DNA from 2 places in the Nitrospira sp. Ecomares 2.1 genome. Region 2 is predicted to be linked to the other one. Evidence: riboswitches for the same ligand, from Rfam matches in the RefSeq annotation. Region 2 holds a riboswitch; the other holds the start of a gene.
What was found. A riboswitch is a leader RNA that binds a small molecule or an ion and turns the genes downstream of it on or off. The one in region 2 is predicted to bind cyclic di-GMP.

Region 1 (5,892 bases), 2.2 Mb from region 2:
TTGTAAGCGTCCCGCCGCATTGACCGTGAATGCATAATCCCACTGCGCCAAAATTTTTGCCAATGCAGGAAGTATCTTCTCCTGCTGCAAATCGACGGAAATGACTTTATTCATTTCCTCAACGGGGGCCTCATATTTTATACCCAACTGTTTCTGTAATTGCTCCAATACCGTTCGTAAGGTCACCTGTGACAGATGACCTGTTAACCGATCCCCCTCAACCTGTAGAGGGACCTCAGGTGTCAAAGCGAGTACCCCTCCTCTGAGGCATACCAAAAGGATTAAGGCCGCCAGAATCAGCCCATTTATCCATCTAGACGGTATTTTTTGACCGGATCTCATGGCACATCTCCTTTCCCAATCAAACAGTTGAACTAGCTCAATTTCAATCTGGAGTAGACGAAAACCCTCAAACCTCTATCTATTTTTCATATTTTCGCATCACTCTCAATTAATCTCAATCTCCTGAACAAGAGTTAAGAGTGCGAAAATTTTGAAATTCATATTGGAGAGATCCATGAGGATTTCTCCGCATGCTGATCAAACGAGATAGGGGGATTACCGCCACAGGGTGATCTCAAGAGAACAGGAAAATACTTGTCACACAACTGTCAAAGGGCAAGGAACAGTTTGGAAAGAATTGGGGCGGATTAAGGGTGCATTCTGTTTTACTAGATAATCCCTTGGATTGAAAGCATGATCGTATTACTATTGAAATCAAAATTGTCGATGTTTGAGGTTCTCTTCTCGAAAATATAATCTAAACGAAATCCCAACCATTTAACCGTACGATATTCCGGTCCTATCCGCAAACGAAATCGATCATCCGTTCTATTGGTATCAAAATTATCGTTGGCGTAGTAAAAATTTCCACGCAGGGCAAACCGGTCCGTAAATGACTGTTTCCCATAAACGTCAACGCCAATTCGCTTATACGTGGAAGTATTCTGAACCGCTGACTGATTAATTGTTGAAAAGGGGCGGAGACGAAAACTTAACCGAGACGTAGGGTTCCAATCCAAATTTCCTCGCATGTAAAAGAAGGTCCGCTGCGCCGATCCTAAGCTTAAACCCTTTGCAAGAAGAGCTTGGCCACGGGCGGAGTTTTCATCGATAGCCGCATGGTCAAAATTCAAAACCTGGTACCCTACATTGAGTTCTCCCGATAACTGGCGGGTAGGGGCTATACTGAAGCCCGTATACGCCCCGTAACCGAAACTATTCTGCTGCGTATTCGTATTATAATCATTGTTGACCATTCGAACGCCAAGAAGGGCTCGAGTTGAGTGGGTTACACTTACAGATACACTGAGATTGGCCCCAGCACGGGTCCGGTCCCGCGGGGCATCCTGACCATTGTTTGTGTAATTTAAATCATCAAAATACGTGCGAAGACGGATACCTGCCTTTTGCCCCGTGAATTCAATTTGGCCTAAAAACTGATTCACATTCCACTTGGTAATATCCTTTTGTTGAGTATCCACCTCCGACCCTCTCGGGTCAAACCCTTCTAAATGGCCTCCTTGCAAGTCTATTGCTAACCCACCAGGATAATTCAAGCTTACATGGCCAAGAGCATCTTGAGCCAAAGCATTATTGTCGGTGAATTTTTTGTAGAGAAATTGGGCAGCGCGGTAGTCAAGAAGAACGGAATGCTTACCTCCACCAAACGGCATGAACGCCTGAATCCCTGGTGCGATGGTCGTAAGAAAGTCACTTTTCGTGTTTGTGTCTCTCTTAAACACATTGTCTGTAAACACTTCCGATACACCTAAAAACGGATGGAGCTGAACCGGACCGGCTTTGAGACCATCCCCCATACCATTTCCCGTCAGATATTCACGAAAAAGCCCGCTCCGATTTTGGATAGGTCGGTGAGACCCAGTGAAATAAAATAGTCCCATATCAGAAAAGGATTGAGCCTTCACCGTGCCCGGGACAAAAACCTCACAAAAAATGAGACATGTTAGAAAAAGAACAAGACCCCATTTCCGCTCACGCATCGTGCAAAATGGGAAAAGACACAGCGCTCTTGTTTTTGGCCATACGCAATTAATCATCAAATAACCATACTCACTAATCAATTCAAATATCCGGGTAGATTCAGAAGAGGATTCGAAAATAGTGGAGCTTAATCACATTTAAATATGGTGCCCTCATCCCCTTGTTAAGTCAATTACAAAATGAGTGCTCCGATAAGGAACGGACCTTACCATAGGAACCGACAGAAGAAACAGTCATCGATTTTTGTATGAGAATATTTTCCTTCTAGGAAATTTTTCTTGCAATGGGATGATTACCAAAATTATCGGATAAAGTCGATCCAGGGGGGGGGGAACAGATAATACCGCACGACGTACAGTCAAATTCCAGGAAACCACGTCTGTCGAAGCCCAATGGAGAAGATTAACAACGATTGCGAAGCGGAGCAAACTATTTTATGAAATTTGAATTGGTGAAATCCGGCACGGATGCCGGATTTCCCGTAAAGTTACTTGGGGAGGGTTAGCAAAAATCCGACGAAGTGAGATTTGAAAAAATTGAAGAATACTTATGAGATTTCATGTGATCGTCTCCGTCCGATAATCCATCCTTATAAATAACGCCATATCGCCTGAGGAAAATTATTTTTAAATGCGACCTTTGCAGTACATCCTCGTTCTGCAAATTGCCCCGGAAGTAGGCGTCTTCATTATGACGGATCTCACCGTACAAGACCCAAGAGAATTCAGCTAACCACATTTCCGGGATGCGACCTGTCTACCAATACAAACTCCCAGTAAATATTTGTCGCAGATGACGATGTTAAATTTCAATAAACTTGGACATTCCTAGGAGGAGCAGGACGTGCCGCAACAATCGGCACAGTTACACTGACCTGGTTCGAATAGGGACTTTCGATTTTCCGATTCCGGTCGTATGCCTTGACCGCAATATAATACGTTTGACCGGGAATCAGGCTTGTTAAGGTATAGATGGCTTGGGATCCGACATCTTGAGTCTGGGAATAACTGCCGCTTGAAGTCCCGTAGGCTATGATAAATCCTCCATATTCAGCGGAAGGAGGATTCCAGGCTAGGGTGACTTCTCCCGCCAATGCATTGGAGTGGGAGAAGCAGAGAAAAATGACAATGGCCCATAATAAACTAAACGCGAATCGAGAAGAATTGGGACGGGGAACACCTACTCGAGAGAAACCTTGATCGTCTGCCATACGAGATCTCCTTTATGCATGTGAGTCATGCCGAGCGAAGCCACGTCGCTTTTGATCAAGGAGACTCTGTGACTTGCCTGGCAACCTGGCAACCTTATCTTGAACTCCAAGAAGTAGGCCCATGGCTTTGCGTCCCACCCTTTCAGATGGTTTGCCTTTTTCAGGTTATGACCGTTTTTAATACTGGATGCTTCATCGGAACATTTGCCAGATCCTTAAATGCTAGGGGAGGGAACTGTCAATTTCTCAAGAATTTATGAAATCGCCCGAACCTTAATCACAAAAAATAAGGAAAATGAATAGTATGATTCATGACTCAATACTATGATTGAACAGACGCAATAATCTAACGAACCTCTAACCTAATATTGCCCAGTCCGAAATCCAAGAAGTTTGGCCAGTCATTGAAAATCTCCACATGGCTCGGTCCATAAGGATTCAGTGAAGAAAGAAATTCCTTTCTCAAGAAACTACCAGGTGCGTTACAATTACCAAACATGGACATGTCTGTTAGTTTTCCTTCATTCGCTGGGATCAAAATAAAGCTTTTGTACGGACATCCCACAGAGAGCGAGCGAACCCTTCCAACGCATCGCTCTGCCCAGGGGTACCACCAAGCATTCCACCTCTGGAGTGTGGGAATCTACCACATTAATGAACTTCAACCGTTCTATGATCCTCTCCCCTATTTTTTGATTTAGAATGGGTAGACCAAGCCTTAAATCCAAGGGAATGTCTATAATCGAGGGTTTGAAGTTGAAATTTCCCTCACCATCCAAACAATTGCGATATAACAAGGTAGACCCAGGCAGCACCAAAAATATATGTGATTTCATTCTCACCGATTCGATGATAAAAAAGACGATATCCCAGAATCGGCACAATCGCTAAGATCAGCGCAGAAAAAAAGTGCCCAATCACATCGCCCATAATCGCACTAATTTCGGAATGCCCAGGTACTGCAAGCAAAATGCTGCCTCCAAGCATAGCTGCCCACCACCATTTCACATTGACCATCAGCATATTCACGCTCCCATACAAAGCATGCATCCCCAGTTAAAATAATCTCAATGAAAAATGGCTCAACACAATTTGACCGTATAGAAACAGAGCAACCTGCCAAAGACAGGGTCTCCTTGAGTAAACTTTTCCAGGCCTCACATCCAAAACGGCTACCCAAACCCCTGGTCATGTGCCTCTCGCACTTGAACGAGCCTACATTAGGAGAAGACCCTTTATGTTCATCACTTTAGTTTGGCTAGGACACAGGGTTGTAAACCTCCTTATACAATTCACCTAATGCTGAATTTTCCAGTTGGTTGAGGCACTTCCCGGAAAGCCTATCGACGTGATTGCGAGCCCATTCATTATCCACACCGCCACCGTACCCGTCTGCTTATTACGCCAAATAATATCTGCGCGCCCATCCCCATTGACATCACTGGTGTTAGCAATCTCCCACCCCTGAGGGACCACGCCAAAAAACCCCGGCGAACTGAGAGTCACTCCATTCATTAACCAAATTGCAACCTCCCCGTTACTCGTTTTGCGCCAAACCAAATCCCCCATCCCGTCATCATTCACATCACCCACCCCCGCAATCTGCCAATCCGTGGAGACCCCACCGGTGAAACCTATTGACAGGACCGTGAGCCCCTGCATTAGCCACGTTTCCACTGCGCCGGTAAGGGTATTCCTCCATATAAGATCCGCTTTTCCATCGGCATTCATATCTCCCATTCCGGCCATTTTCCACTCCAACGGCACCGCACCCAAGTGGCCGGAAGAAGCAATCGTGGAGCCGCTCATTAACCAAATCGTCACTTCTCCACTACTCGTGTTTAGCCAAACGACGTCTGCCCTCCCATCGCCGTTAACATCACCCACACTCGCGATTTGCCAATCCAGAGAGACACTACCCGGAAAACCCACCGACATGACAGTGAGACCATTCATCAGCCACACCGCTACCGTTCCGGTATCGCTGTGGCGCCAGATCACATCTGCTTTCCCATCCTCATTGACATCTCCGATACCGGCAACCTGCCACTTCGACGACACCACGCCCAATGAACCGGAGGAAGCAATCGTAGGACCGTTCATCAACCAAATCGCAACAGCCCACGTGCTGGTATTGCGCCAGACGAGGTCTGCCTTTTCGTCCCCGTTGACATCATTTCGAATTGGAAAACTCACGTCAGCTTCAAATACCCATCCTAAATCCTGCAACAGAGGTTGAGCCAACCCGAGATCATGAATCGCCCTTCCGGAAGCTATTCCAGGCTCCATAAGCTGGTCTGGCTTAATCGTGTTCGTGAAATGAGACACCGAGGAACCCAATTCAACCGGGTTCGGGGCATACATTTGCACATGTGTGTTTGTTCGTCCGGCCGTCAATGTCCCAGATGCCCCTTGAAGATTGGCACCAACAAAATGAAGATTCTGCCAAGAAACATTCGCAGATTGCCGTTGCAGGTCGGTCATTGAAAGATAATCGGCCGGGCTGGCTCCATGATGCTCTAACCAGCGCATAAAAGCATCATTGCCTCCAAGGAATGTCTCTCCAGTCAGGGCGTCGACCAATGACAAAAACCCAAGGCCATGGATAATTTCATGAAGTACCACGGTGACAAAATCAAATTGTCCCGCTGGGGGGTTGGCATCCAGCCCAAAATACC
Region 2 (5,892 bases):
GGACTTTAGCAACTTGGGAGGAAGTTTGTGGTAGGAGGTTGGAAGGGTGTCTGAAACAATCAGTGGTGTGGTCATTCACCAATCCGGCCGCTTGCATATGGGCGTAGATGACGGTACTTCCCACAAAACGAAATCCTCGTTGCTTGAGATCTTTTGAGAGGGCGTCACTCTGTGGAGTCGTGGCTGGAACCTGTGCCATTGCTTTCCAGTCATTGATTATTGGCGCACCTCCCACAAAATCCCAGATGTACTGATCAAACGACCCAAACGTTTCCTGAATGGTGAGAAAGGCTTTGGCGTTTGTGACGGTCGATTCAATTTTGAGGCGATTCCGAATGATCCCGGTATCTTGAAGGAGCACCGCGATTTTTCTGGAATCGAAGCGTGCGACTTTTTCGGGGTCGAATGCGGCAAACGCCCGACGATACCCTTCACGACGAAGCAGAATGGTTGACCAGGATAGGCCAGCCTGCGCCCCTTCCAATGTCAGCATTTCAAAGTGGCGGTGGTCTTCGTGGACGGGGATTCCCCATTCTTCATCATGATAGGGAATGAAGTGCGATTTCGTGCCCACCCACCCACAACGGATGGGTTTTTGAGTCTGTAACCGTGTGGTGCGTCCCATGCGAAATCAATGTCCTTTTGGGGAGTAACGTCTTCGTGCCCTGGCCTTAAAGAATGAAAACCTCTGTGCAAGGGGAATGGGGTGAATGCTACGAATTCCGGAAAAAGGTGTCAATGGATCATTCGGGACTTCATGACTCTTCAGGTCTTTATTAGTCTGAAGGCCTCTCGTTTGTAGGACCACGCAAAGCCATGATAAAATCTTATATGCCTTCAATTAGGAGGAGGACATGAACACAATCATGAAGCAGTTCCCGTCAAAGACCTCCCGGTTAAGCCGTTGGATCGGATGGGTGCTAATTTGTGGAGTCGGGGTAGGGTTGTCTTTGAATGATCCCCAGGCCTTCGCAGAAGCTACCACTATTCCTTGGGAATGTTCCGGATATTCTGGAGATGCTCAAGACCGATGCGTGACCACGTTGAGGGAGCTTCAACAAGAAAAAATCGACCAGTTGGCAGAAAAATTGAAGGCACAGGAGGGGATAATCAATCAGCTCAAAGAGAAATTAGATCGTCAGGAAGCGTTAGCCCTGAGCAAAGCTCAGAACTCTAAGCAGAATTCCCGTTATCGGCCGCCTTATGTTTCTCCCTACGCGTACTCCTATGGTTTTTCCTATGACTATGCCCAGTTTCCGCCTATCGGCACCTATCTCCAACCTCCCTGGGGTTATCCACGCTATTATGGCGATGGCCCTGGATATTGGGGTTATGGGCCTCAGGCATTCGGCTATAATTTCCGGTTTGGCGGGGGCCACCATCATCATCCGTAAGCATCAACATCTTTAGCCTGAGTTTGGCATCTGCGGTTGCCATGTGCGCGAAGGATTTTAGCGGCGGTTAGTCCCGGCTCTCTGCTAAGTGCTTTCATGGAAACCCGTTTCAATCCGTATCGCGATGTACCGTCTCCGGGGAAAATGCCTGGAGACATACCGCGATATACTCCGCCCCCTCAGGACCGGGGGTGCTGTACCGCACCCATTCATTGCGATAGGCGATGACCGCCTGTCCGGTATTCACCTCAATTATCCCTTCTTTGGTTTCCACCCGTAGTTGCCCGGAAAGGACCAGGGTATATTCATCAAATTCAGGCGTCTGCCCAGGCTCTTCCCAGCCGGAAGGACTTTGCATGCGCGCGATGCTGATTTGGTCTGTTTCGCAATTCACCCGTCCGATGTATTCGTCGATGAGTTTGGGTTTGTTCCCTGCAGGTTTAATCCTTGTGGGTTGCTCGATCAGTTTAGCCATACCGTCTCGTTGACCTCCTCTTCGTGAATTTAAGCGTGCATTGACTGGGTGAATGCTTGCCTTCGTTAAATTTTTATGCCAGGCCTGCTGGCCTGACAGATCTCCATTGTATTCTCTCAGGAAAAACTTTTGAAGTCCTTATATGGCATAACGGCTTGTCCGATCAGTGTCAAATTTAGAATAGCCTCAGATACCTTCGAGCAGCAAGAACAAGGACGAGACCGAATTCAAAGTTGTTTAGTTCAAGCGATTGGTTCCTGCCTTTAGGCTTTAGAAATCGGTTGGGAATGGGTATGAGGCCTTGGCGAACGGCATGAAAGAAAACACCAATGGGCTATTGCGGGACTTTTCTGAAGGAGAAGTCGGTTTTCGGAAAACATTCAAAAGGTAGTTGCTGGTTGGATTGGATTACTCATCTATTATCTGCCATCAGCGCTGGGGCGTCTGGTTTGTTAAATCGGCTGAGATCTCTTCTGGCATTCGGGAACGGACCCATCAATTTTGAATCCATCGGTTGGCTATTTGCCACCGTCAAAGGGCTAGTTTAATGCCACCGCCAATATCTCTAAGTCTATAACCGTGCATGGGCACCCAGGGAATGGAGAAGCTTGTGCGTTATCTCGTTCGCCTTTGTCTTCCAATATTTCTAGAGTCTTTAACCGATCTGGCCTTGGTAACCTTTGTGAAATTAGCGTTAACGGTCCTATTGTTTGTGAAGGTTAAGGAACATGTTGCCGTTCCGGTACAACTGCCGGACCATCCCGAAAATGTCCAGCCCTTTTCTGGTTGAGGGGTCAATGTCACCACGGATTGCTGTGGGTAGCTGGCTAAGCAACTTCGTCTCGGGCAATTAATTCCGTTAGGAGTCGAAACAACGGATCCACTGCCGCTGACGAACACCTCCAGTTGAGCTATTCCCTTGGCAGTAGTGACCTGTAGGGGAGCAGACGATGCGGACACATTCCCGTCGGCATCCCGGGCTTTAACAGTATAGTGATAGGTCATTCCCGGACTGGTCGTTTTATCCACAAAAGCATTAGTGCCGGGTTGCCCGATAACCACATTATTCCTGGTCACATCATATCCGGTTACTCCGACATTATCGGTAGAGGCTGTCCATGAAAAGGCCACCTGGATATTTGATGCTGAATTCAACGTGAGATTTCCAGGCATTGTCGGCGATATGGTATCGGGAATTTTTATACTCACCTCTTCCGAGGGGAGGCTTTCGTTTTTTGTCTGATCAAATGCAGTGACCGCGAAATAATAGGTGATTCCCTGCGGCAGGTTCTGGAACACGTAGGAAGGATTGGGTCCGGTAATTTTTGTGGTGTGATAGGAGCCTTGGGATGTGCCCATATACACATTATATCCCATCAAATCGGGTTCCGGATTTGCGTCCCAGATTAGTTGGATGGAAGATGCCGAGGAAGCGGGGTTAGTGCATAATCCGATGAAAAAGAATGCAAGACCGGCAATATTTTTTTTGGTGAAATTCAGGGGGATCATGTGGCGGAGCATATTCGACTCCTTGTGGTATTCGGACCGAAGTCCTCATCCTCTCCTCCCCCTGCGAATGACGACTTCCTTCGGTAGTCGGACGATCAGGCGTTGGATCCTGACTCCTGACTTTGCGACCCTACTTCACAGTAGGTGTGCCGTTTCGGGAAGAGGATTTCATGAAATGGTGGACTTTCTTTCGACTGTCTGTTTCTTTGGTTTGTAACTTAGACCTCCAAACGGTCTGCCGAACTATATCGGATCTGTAAGGAAAAACTTTAGAAAGAGCAGAGTTTAAGGGAGTACAAAAAGTTTATGAGAAAAAATCTCAAAAACAACGGAACGTAAATGGAGTTGAGGCAAAAAAATGGGTCCCATTCTTCATTTGGAATGGTAGCGCAATGTGGGATTGGTATCTCTCTTGGATAAACGAGAAAATATATTCGGATAAATAATTGCATCCGGGCTTGCCATCGGGGGAAAGGGAATGTCTGTCAGGGCGATTTCTACTAAGGGCTAGAACAAATGACAAGCTTGAGAAAAGATTGAATCCCGGTTTTCCATGTCGTGCATGATGTAGTAGGACCGATTTCCCGATGTGCTCGAGATGGTCGCGTTCCACGGCTAAGATGGAATTGGAAGTCTGCAAATTATGTAGAAGCCGGGGCCGCGGGTTAAAGAATGGGAGAGGGGTGTTTGAGATGAGGACCGGGTAAACCTGGTTGTAGTTTGTGAGAGTGCCCAACGTGCTGTTTTGTCGGATCGGCAGTTACATTATCATTATTATTGCCGGATCATATGAAGTAAAGGCTTAGCCCGTCCTCCCTGTTTGGAAATTTCCAAGATTTCATATCCCAAGTTGTGCGCGAGACCATGTAGCGTAGTCATTCTTGTACCGTAACTTTCGTACTACCGAATTTCCCATTCTGTGGAAGTGGTCCCGGGAAAACCCGTCGATGCGATGGTCAAGCCGTTCATCAGCCATACCGCCACACCTCCATTGCTGCGGTTCCGCCAGATAAGATCGGCGTTACCATCACCATTCACATCGTTCGCTCCTGCTATCTGCCATGCCACCGATACTGCCCCCGGGAAGCCGGAAGAGGCAATCGCTGTTCCATTCATGAGCCATATCGCGGTATTGCCGTCTGTGGTGTTGCGCCAGACAAGATCGGCTTTGCCATCGCCATTGGCATCCCCGACGGCATGGATTCCCCAAGCGGTCGGGACGCTGCCTGGAAAGCCGGTGGAATTGATGGTTAAGCCGTTCATCAGCCAAATGGCCACCGTGCTGCTGGTGTCATGACGCCAAATGACATCGGCTTTACCATCACCATTCACATCGCCCACTCCGGCGATTTGCCACCCTAATGAGACACCAGCTGGAAAACCAGTAGAAACAACCGCCTTCCCATTCATAAGCCATATCGCGGTGTTGCCATCAGTGGTGTTGCGCCAGAGAAGGTCGGCCTTGCCGTCACCATTCATATCGTCAATGGCTTGAATGGCCCAACTCGTGGAAACGGAGCCGAGAAAGTCTGCCGAGGTGATGGTCAATCCGTCCATCAGCCATACGGCAACTGCGCCGCTGGTGTTATTGCGCCACACAAGGTCTGCCTTGCCATCCCCATTCAAATCGCCCACTCCACTCATGGCCCATTCCATGGGTAAATGGCCCAGAATTCCCAATGTTGCGACACTCGTCCCATTGAGCAGCCATCCGGCAACCTCGCCGGTCTTTGTATGTCGCCAGATGAGGTCGGCTTTCCCGTCCCCATCCAGATCGTGATTTTTGGGGGTCCTTTGATTCGAGTTCTGTCGTTGGACGATGACGGAATACATGCTCAAATCACTACCGGCATTGCCACCAAGGGTAATGGTCCCTACGGGGAATGCCCGAGCAAAAAGGTGGAGGGTGGTGTCCGATGTACCAAGGTCATTACCCGTATCAGTAAAGGTCCTCAACCAAGACGGTTTGGAGGTAACACGAACGTCATGGGCGACATAGACCGTTACTGGTTGATTCACATGGAAGCTGAGGAATCCGTTGTTCGTAGCTGCTTTGTCATTATTGGCAGTCTGGATAAATGCAGCTCCCTCGACGATTGCAGGTACTGTAGTAAACGTAAAGGAGCGGTCAATATACACCACGCCCCTGGCTTGAAGGCCTGCTGCGGGCACGACATATGATTGCCTGCTGGCGACGGTCAGATTGGAAATAGTTAATCCAGGCGAGGTTCCCTTGGATACCGTGACGGTCACCGGCACAGAGGTTGTCGTATTGCCTGCGGCATCGCGGGCTGTGGCGCTGAGGGTGTAAGAGCCATTCGAGACGGCTGTTGTGTTCCAGGATGACGAAAATGGGTTGGTGGTATCTTCTGGCCCCAGATTGTTTCCATTGAGTTTGAATTGGACACCCACCACACCAATGTTATCTGAGGCGGTGGCGGATACAGTAACGGTGCCGCTTAGGGACGCGGAATTTTGCGGGCTCATGAGGACAATCGTGGGGGGCGTGGTATC

Region 1: it holds a riboswitch for cyclic di-GMP, as region 2 does, so the genes downstream of both, ACWHYD_RS15095 (fibronectin type III domain-containing protein) here and ACWHYD_RS05580 (InlB B-repeat-containing protein) in region 2, are expected to answer to the same signal.

What each region holds. Positions count from the first base shown of each region.
Region 1 is NZ_OZ224219.1:3,417,234-3,423,125, forward strand. It holds gene ACWHYD_RS15085 (hypothetical protein) at 1-246, opposite strand, end outside; gene ACWHYD_RS15090 (outer membrane beta-barrel protein) at 672-1,820, opposite strand; gene ACWHYD_RS15095 (fibronectin type III domain-containing protein) at 2,813-3,214, opposite strand; cyclic di-GMP riboswitch class I at 3,291-3,380, opposite strand; gene ACWHYD_RS15100 (hypothetical protein) at 3,983-4,237, opposite strand; gene ACWHYD_RS15105 (FG-GAP-like repeat-containing protein) at 4,511-5,892, opposite strand, start outside.
Region 2 is NZ_OZ224219.1:1,263,723-1,269,614, forward strand. It holds gene ACWHYD_RS05565 (DUF488 family protein, N3 subclade) at 1-625, opposite strand, end outside; gene ACWHYD_RS05570 (hypothetical protein) at 855-1,394, shown strand; gene ACWHYD_RS05575 (cupin domain-containing protein) at 1,504-1,869, opposite strand; gene ACWHYD_RS05580 (InlB B-repeat-containing protein) at 2,485-3,390, opposite strand; cyclic di-GMP riboswitch class I at 3,458-3,539, opposite strand; gene ACWHYD_RS05585 (FG-GAP-like repeat-containing protein) at 4,279-5,892, opposite strand, start outside.